DNA from 3 places in the Streptomyces sp. NPDC091271 genome. Region 3 is predicted to be linked to each of the others. Evidence: riboswitches for the same ligand, from Rfam matches in the RefSeq annotation. Region 3 holds a riboswitch; each other region holds the start of a gene.
What was found. A riboswitch is a leader RNA that binds a small molecule or an ion and turns the genes downstream of it on or off. The one in region 3 is predicted to bind thiamine pyrophosphate.

Region 1 (2,259 bases), on a different contig from region 3:
GGCCCCGATCACCGCGACGACCAGGGGGTTCGAGCCCTGCAGGATCGCCGGAAGGATGAACAGGGTCAGCACGGCGAACGAGACGGCGAGAGCGATCAGGGCCATCAGACCGCGCAGCCTGCCCACCGCGACCACCACGAGGGCGAAGATCCCGGCGAGCAGGGCCATGGGGAACGAGCGGTCGACATCGGTCACCGAGTACTGCAGGTCCCGGGGCGCGTCGGGTGCGTACGCGACGACCACCCCCTGGCCCTCGCGCAGTTGACGGGGTGCGTCGGGCTGGATGACCTCGACGAACGTACGGCCCTCGTCCTTGCCGGTGGTCACCTCGACGGTGGCCTTCTTGCACTCCCCCGACTGCTCGTTGACGGCTTCGCGTCCCGACGGGGTGGAGGTGTCTCCGGTCGGCGGCACCTGCGAGGCGTTGACGTCCGCGCAGTCGACCGGGACGACCTTCGTGACCTGCCCGTCCTGGGTCTGACGGTCGAAGCCGACCCCCGTGCGCTCATGGGCGGGTGCCCCGCCGGGCCAGAAGGCCACGAGGCCGACCAGGACCGCGGTGGCGAAGGGGATCAGTACGGCCGCGATGACCTTGCGCAGATGCTTGGACACGGGTGCGGCAGGCCCGTGGCTGTGGGTGTGGCCGTGCGCATGACTCTGTGCGCTGCCTGATGCGGGGCCGTGGGGTTCGGGGGCGCTTCCGGGGGACGTCACCCGGCGATCATCCCAAGAACCGGGGAGGCCCTCTGGCCAGCACGCCAGAACGGAGGTTAGCGTGGGGGCACATCTGTACACGCGGGAGCTCGGAGCACCGGGCTGAGAGGGCGCTGACCTCCGTATATCGATACGGGACACGCTGCGCCGACCGCCGAACCTGTTACCGGGTAATGCCGGCGTAGGGAGTAGGTCTCATGACCACAGCGGACGCACGCACGCCTGCCTCGAAGCAGAACGCCCAGCATGCGGAGGGCGACGAGGCCAGGAAGTCCATCGGCTGGCACAAGGGTTACGTCCAGGGCTCACGCCCGGATCTCCGGGTGCCGGTCCGTCAGGTGCACCTCACCAACGGCCAGGACGTGACGCTGTACGACACGTCCGGGCCGTACACCGACCCCACCACCGACACCGACGTACGCCGGGGGCTCGCCCCCCTCCGGGAGAACTGGATCATCGCCCGGGGGGACACCGAGGAGTACGCGGGACGGCCCGCGCGTCCCGAGGACGACGGGCTGAAGCACACCTCGCCGAGGGGCGGTCTGCGCAACCTCGGCGCGGTCTTCCCGGGCCGCCCGCGCCAGCCCCGCCGCAGTCGCGACGGCCGGCCCGTCACACAGCTCGCGTACGCCCGCCGGGGCGAGATCACCCCGGAGATGGAGTACGTCGCGATCCGGGAGAACGTCGGACCCGAGGTCGTGCGCGAGGAGATCGCGGCGGGCCGGGCGGTCCTGCCGGCCAACGTCAACCACCCGGAGATCGAACCGATGATCATCGGCAAGCGTTTCCTGGTGAAGGTCAACGCCAACATCGGCAACTCCGCGGTCACCTCCTCGATCGAGGAGGAGGTGGACAAGATGACCTGGGCCACCAAGTGGGGCGCCGACACGGTCATGGACCTCTCCACCGGCCGCAACATCCACACCACCCGCGAGTGGGTCCTGCGCAACTCCCCCGTGCCGATCGGCACCGTCCCCCTCTACCAGGCACTTGAGAAGGTCGACTGCCGGGCCGAGGAGCTGACGTGGGAGATCTACAAGGACACCGTCATCGAGCAGGCGGAGCAGGGCGTCGACTACATGACGGTGCACGCCGGCGTGCGGCTGCCGTACGTTCCGTTGACGGCCCGTCGCAAGACCGGGATCGTCTCGCGCGGCGGGTCCATCATGGCCGCCTGGTGCCTGGCACACCACAAGGAGTCGTTCCTGTACGAGCACTTCGAGGAGCTGTGCGAGATCCTCGCGGCGTACGACGTGACGTACTCGCTCGGTGACGGGCTGCGTCCCGGCTCCATCGCCGACGCCAACGACGAGGCCCAGTTCGCCGAACTCCGGACACTCGGCGAGCTCAACACCGTCGCCAAGCGGTTCGGCGTGCAGACCATGATCGAGGGCCCGGGGCACGTCCCCATGCACAAGATCAAGGAGAACATCGACCTCCAGCAGGAGATCTGCGAGGAGGCGCCCTTCTACACGCTGGGCCCCCTCACCACGGACGTCGCACCGGCGTACGACCACATCACCTCGGGCATCGGCGCGGCGATGA
Region 2 (2,259 bases), on a different contig from region 3:
GCGTAGACATCGGGCAGCGAGGTGCGGAGCGAGCTGTCCGCGGTGACCGAGCCGTCGGGGCCGAGCGCGATGCCCGAGCCCGCGAGCCACGCGGTGGCGGGCCTCGCGCCGATGCCGACGACCACCGCCCCGGCGGGGATCACCCGTCCGTCCGCGAGGTGGACGGCACCCTGTTCGACGCCGGCGACCCGGGCGCCGGTGAGGAGTTCGGCTCCGCTCTCGGCATACCAGGCGGCCATGGGCTCGGCGACCTCGGCGGGCATCGTGCCCGCGAGGGGGCGGCCTGCGGCCTCCACGACGGTGACCGCGCACCCGGCCGCGCGGGCCGCCGTGGCGAACTCGGCGCCGATCCAGCCCGCTCCGACGACGACCACGTCGTGCTGCCGCTCCAGGACGGGCCGCAGCCGTGCCGCGTCGTCGAGGGTGCGCAGCAGATGGACGCCGGGCACGCCCTCGGAACCGGGCAGTCCGACGGGTTCCGCTCCGGTGGCGAGAACCAGCACGTCGTAGGCGACGGGCCCCTCCGGGGTGTCCAGCTCGTGCGCCCCTGCACGCAGTCCGGCCACGTCGAGCCCCAGGCGCAAGGTGATGTCCAGGGCCTCGAAGTCGACGTCGAAGGCGGAGTCCTCCGCCTTGCCGAGCAGGACCGCCTTGGACAGGGGCGGCCTGTCGTAGGGCTGGTGGGGTTCGGCGCCGATCAGGGTGACGGGGCCGGTGAAGCCCTGTTCGCGCAGGGCCACGGCCGTCTGCACTCCGGCCATGCCGGCACCCACGATCACGACTCCGCTGCCCCGCTGCCCCGCTGCCGGGTCCTGTGTCCGCTCGCTCACCTGTCCACCCTAGGGCCTCCCGTCCGGATCACGCCGGGCTCTTGGGACCTGGCCGGCGACCGCGGGAGGACGGACCGCCGGGTGAACGGGCCACCGGTGCCGGTCCCTTACCGGCTGCGAGGGGCGGGGTCTAGGCTGGCCACCGTAAGGCACTCGCGGGAGTCCGGGCGTACCGGGCTGAGAGGGAGGCTGGCCGGCCTCCGACCGTACGAACCTGATCCGGGTCATGCCGGCGAAGGGAGGGGCTGGACGCCCATGCGTATCTCCGCAGACAGTTCCGACGTCCTGGTCGTCGGAGGCGGCATCATCGGGCTGGTGACCGCCTGGCGGTCGGCCCAGCAGGGCCTGCGCACCACGGTGGCCGATCCCGCGCCGGGCGGCGGCGCCGCCCAGGTCGCGGCCGGGATGCTCGCCGCCGTCACCGAACTCCACTACGGCGAGCAGACGCTGCTCGGCCTCAACGTGGCGTCCGCCGCACGCTATCCGGCGTTCGTGGCCGAGCTGGAGGAGGCGAGCGGGCAGGAGACCGGCTTCCGCGCCTGCGGCACCCTGTCCGTCGCGCTGGACTCGGACGACCGGGCGCATCTGCGGGAGCTGCACGCTCTGCAGCAGCGTTCCGGGCTGGAGTCCGAGTGGCTCAGCGGCCGCGAGTGCCGCCGTCTGGAGCCGATGCTCGCCCCCGGTGTGCGCGGCGGGCTGCGCGTCGACGGCGACCACCAGGTGGATCCCCGGCGGCTGGCCTCGGCCCTGGTCACCGCGTGCGAGCGGGCGGGGGTGGTCTTCCGCCGTGCCTGGGTCCAGCGGCTCTCCGTCCTGGGCGGCCGCGCGACGGGAGCGGTCCTGGCGGACGGCACCGAGCTCGCGGCCGGCCAGGTGGTGCTCGCCGGCGGCAGCCTCAGCGGCCGGTTCCAGGGCGTTCCCGAGGCGGTCCTGCCGCCGGTGCGCCCGGTCAAGGGCCAGGTGCTGCGGCTGACCGTGCCTCCCGCCTACGCCCCCTTCCTCAGCCGGACGGTGCGGGCGGTGGTGCGCGGCAGCCAGGTGTATCTGGTCCCGCGTGCCAACGGTGAGCTGGTGGTCGGCGCGACGACGGAGGAGATGGGCTGGGACACCACGGTCACCGCGGGCGGGGTGTACGAGCTGCTGCGGGACGCCCATGAGCTGATGCCCGGCATCACGGAGCTGCCGCTGACCGAGACCCGGGCCGGTCTGCGGCCCGCCTCGCCGGACAACGCGCCGCTGCTGGGACCCACGGCACTGCCCGGCCTGCATCTCGCCACCGGACACCACCGCAACGGGGTGCTGCTGACCCCTGTCACCGGCGATGTGATGGCCCATGTGCTGACCACCGGCGAGCTGCCCGAGGTGGGCCGCCCCTTCGCGCCGCGCCGCTTCGCCGCCGTCCCCCCGGAGAGCCCACCGGCCTCCGCCC
Region 3 (2,259 bases):
GGCGATCTTCTCCGGGGCGACGGTCGCCGGCTTGTCCACAGTGGCCCCGAACTTCGTGAAGAGCTCCGGAAGCTTCGCATCCTTCACCACCGGGTTCACGAACATGTTCAGCGGCATGTCCTCCTGGAACTGCTTGCTGATCAGGAAGTCCAGGAGTGCCTTGCCGCCCGCCTCGTTCTTCGCGCCGTCCAGCAGTCCGGCGAACTCGATCTGGCGGAAGCAGGTGCCGGCGGCGACACCGGTCGGGGCCTCGCCGGGCTGCGGATCGGCGTACAGCACCTCGACGGGCGGGCTGGAGGCGTACGAGACCACGAGCGGCCTGTCGGCCTTGGCCTTCCTGCCGCCCGCGGAGCCGGAGAACTCCTCGTTGTAGGCCTGCTCCCAGCCGTCGACGACCTTGACGCCGTTGCTCTTCAGCTTCTTCCAGTAGTCCTGGTACCCGGTCTCGCCCTGGCTGGCGACGGTGCCGAGGAGGAAGCCGAGGCCGGGCGACGAGGTCGCGGCGTTCTCGGTGACGAGGAGGTTCTTGTACGCGGGCTTCAGCAGGTCGTCGAAGGAGTTCGGCGGGTCGAGCTTCTTGTCGGCGAAGTACTTCTTGTCGTAGTTGACGCAGATGTCGCCGGTGTCGATGGGCGTGACCCGGTGCTTGTCCGCGTCGAGCTGCGTGTCGGCCGCGACGCGGTCCAGGCCCTTCGCCTCGTACGGCGTGAACAGGCCGTTGTCCAGGGCACGCGAGAGCAGGGTGTTGTCGGCGCCGAAGAACACGTCGCCACGAGGGGAGCCCTTGGTCAAGATCTCCTGGTTGAGCGCCGCCCCGGCATCACCGCTCTTGAGCACCTTGACCTTGTAGCCGGTCTCCTTCGTGAACGCCTTCAGGACGGCGTCCGAGGCGTTGAACGAGTCGTGGCTGACGAGTGTGACGGTCTTCGAACCGGCTCCCGTGTCACCGGAAGACTTGTCGTCGGAGCCGCCGCAGCCCGCGAGCGCGGTGACTCCGAGCGCGGCGGCGAGCGCGGTCGCCGCGTACTTCGTCGTGGTGTTCATGGTGATGTCCTCCTGGAGGTGACCAGGAAGAGACGCGGCCCCGCCCGCTCGGCGAGCGGGCAGGGCGCAACAGCTTGAGTAAGGTCCGAACTTCCTACCCGGAATGACCCGGGCGAGGTTCAGAGGGTCTGCGGCCGACCTGTCCTCGGTGCCGCACTCTCAGCGCTGTGGCGCTCCCCTGTCGGAATATGAAGTTGATTTCCCGGCCAGGCTACACCGGCCGGATCACGCCGGACCGGCCGGATCCTGCCCGTAGGCAGGGCCCTCAGCGCTCGGACGCCGCCAGCTGCCCGCAGGCGCCGTCGATCTCCTGGCCACGGGTGTCCCGGACGGTGACCGGCACACCGTGCGAGGCGATCGCCTCGACGAACGCCTTCTCGTCCTCGGGCCGAGAGGCGGTCCACTTGGACCCCGGCGTCGGGTTGAGCGGGATGAGGTTGACGTGCACCCGCTTGCCCTTGAGCAGCCGGCCCAGCCGGTCGCCCCGCCAGGCCTGGTCGTTGATGTCGCGGATGAGCGCGTACTCGATGGAGATGCGGCGGCCCGACTTCTCCGCGTACTCCCACGCGGCGTCCAGGACCTCACGGACCTTCCAGCGGGTGTTCACGGGGACGAGGGTGTCGCGCAGGTCGTCGTCCGGAGCGTGCAGCGAGACCGCGAGGCGGCACTTGAAGCCCTCGTCGGCGAAGCGGAGCATCGCCGGCACCAGACCCACCGTGGACACGGTGATCCCGCGCTGCGACAGCCCGAGGCCGTCCGGCTCCGGGTCGGTCAGCCGGCGGATCGCCCCGACCACGCGCTTGTAGTTGGCCAGCGGCTCGCCCATGCCCATGAAGACGATGTTGGACAGCCGCGCGGGCCCGCCCGGGACCTCCCCGTCGCGCAGGGCCCGCATGCCGTCCACGATCTGGTGCACGATCTCGGCGGTCGACAGGTTGCGGTCGAGTCCGGCCTGCCCGGTGGCGCAGAACGGGCAGTTCATCCCGCAGCCGGCCTGTGACGAGATGCACATGGTCACCCGGTCCGGGTAACGCATGAGGACGGACTCCACGAGCGTGCCGTCGTGCAATTTCCAGAGCGTCTTGCGGGTGGTGTCGTCGTCGCAGCTGATGTGGCGCATCACCGACATCAGGTCGGGGAACATCGCCTCGGCGAGCTTGTCCCGCGACGCGGCCGGGATGTTGGTCCACTCCGCCGGGTCGTGCGCGAACCGCG

Region 1: another riboswitch for thiamine pyrophosphate. It lies ahead of thiC (phosphomethylpyrimidine synthase ThiC); the one in region 3 lies ahead of ACIQM3_RS06805 (thiamine ABC transporter substrate binding subunit).
Region 2: another riboswitch for thiamine pyrophosphate. It lies ahead of thiO (glycine oxidase ThiO); the one in region 3 lies ahead of ACIQM3_RS06805 (thiamine ABC transporter substrate binding subunit).

What each region holds. Positions count from the first base shown of each region.
Region 1 is NZ_JBIVVD010000006.1:440,856-443,114, forward strand. Features, by position in the region: gene ACIQM3_RS26105 (YibE/F family protein) at 1-714, opposite strand, end outside; TPP riboswitch at 786-919, shown strand; gene thiC (phosphomethylpyrimidine synthase ThiC) at 912-2,259, shown strand, end outside.
Region 2 is NZ_JBIVVD010000005.1:383,736-385,994, forward strand. Features, by position in the region: gene ACIQM3_RS22870 (NAD(P)/FAD-dependent oxidoreductase) at 1-830, opposite strand, end outside; TPP riboswitch at 976-1,088, shown strand; gene thiO (glycine oxidase ThiO) at 1,086-2,259, shown strand, end outside.
Region 3 is NZ_JBIVVD010000001.1:1,422,851-1,425,109, reverse strand. Features, by position in the region: gene ACIQM3_RS06805 (thiamine ABC transporter substrate binding subunit) at 1-1,044, opposite strand, end outside; TPP riboswitch at 1,118-1,234, opposite strand; gene rlmN (23S rRNA (adenine(2503)-C(2))-methyltransferase RlmN) at 1,310-2,259, opposite strand, start outside.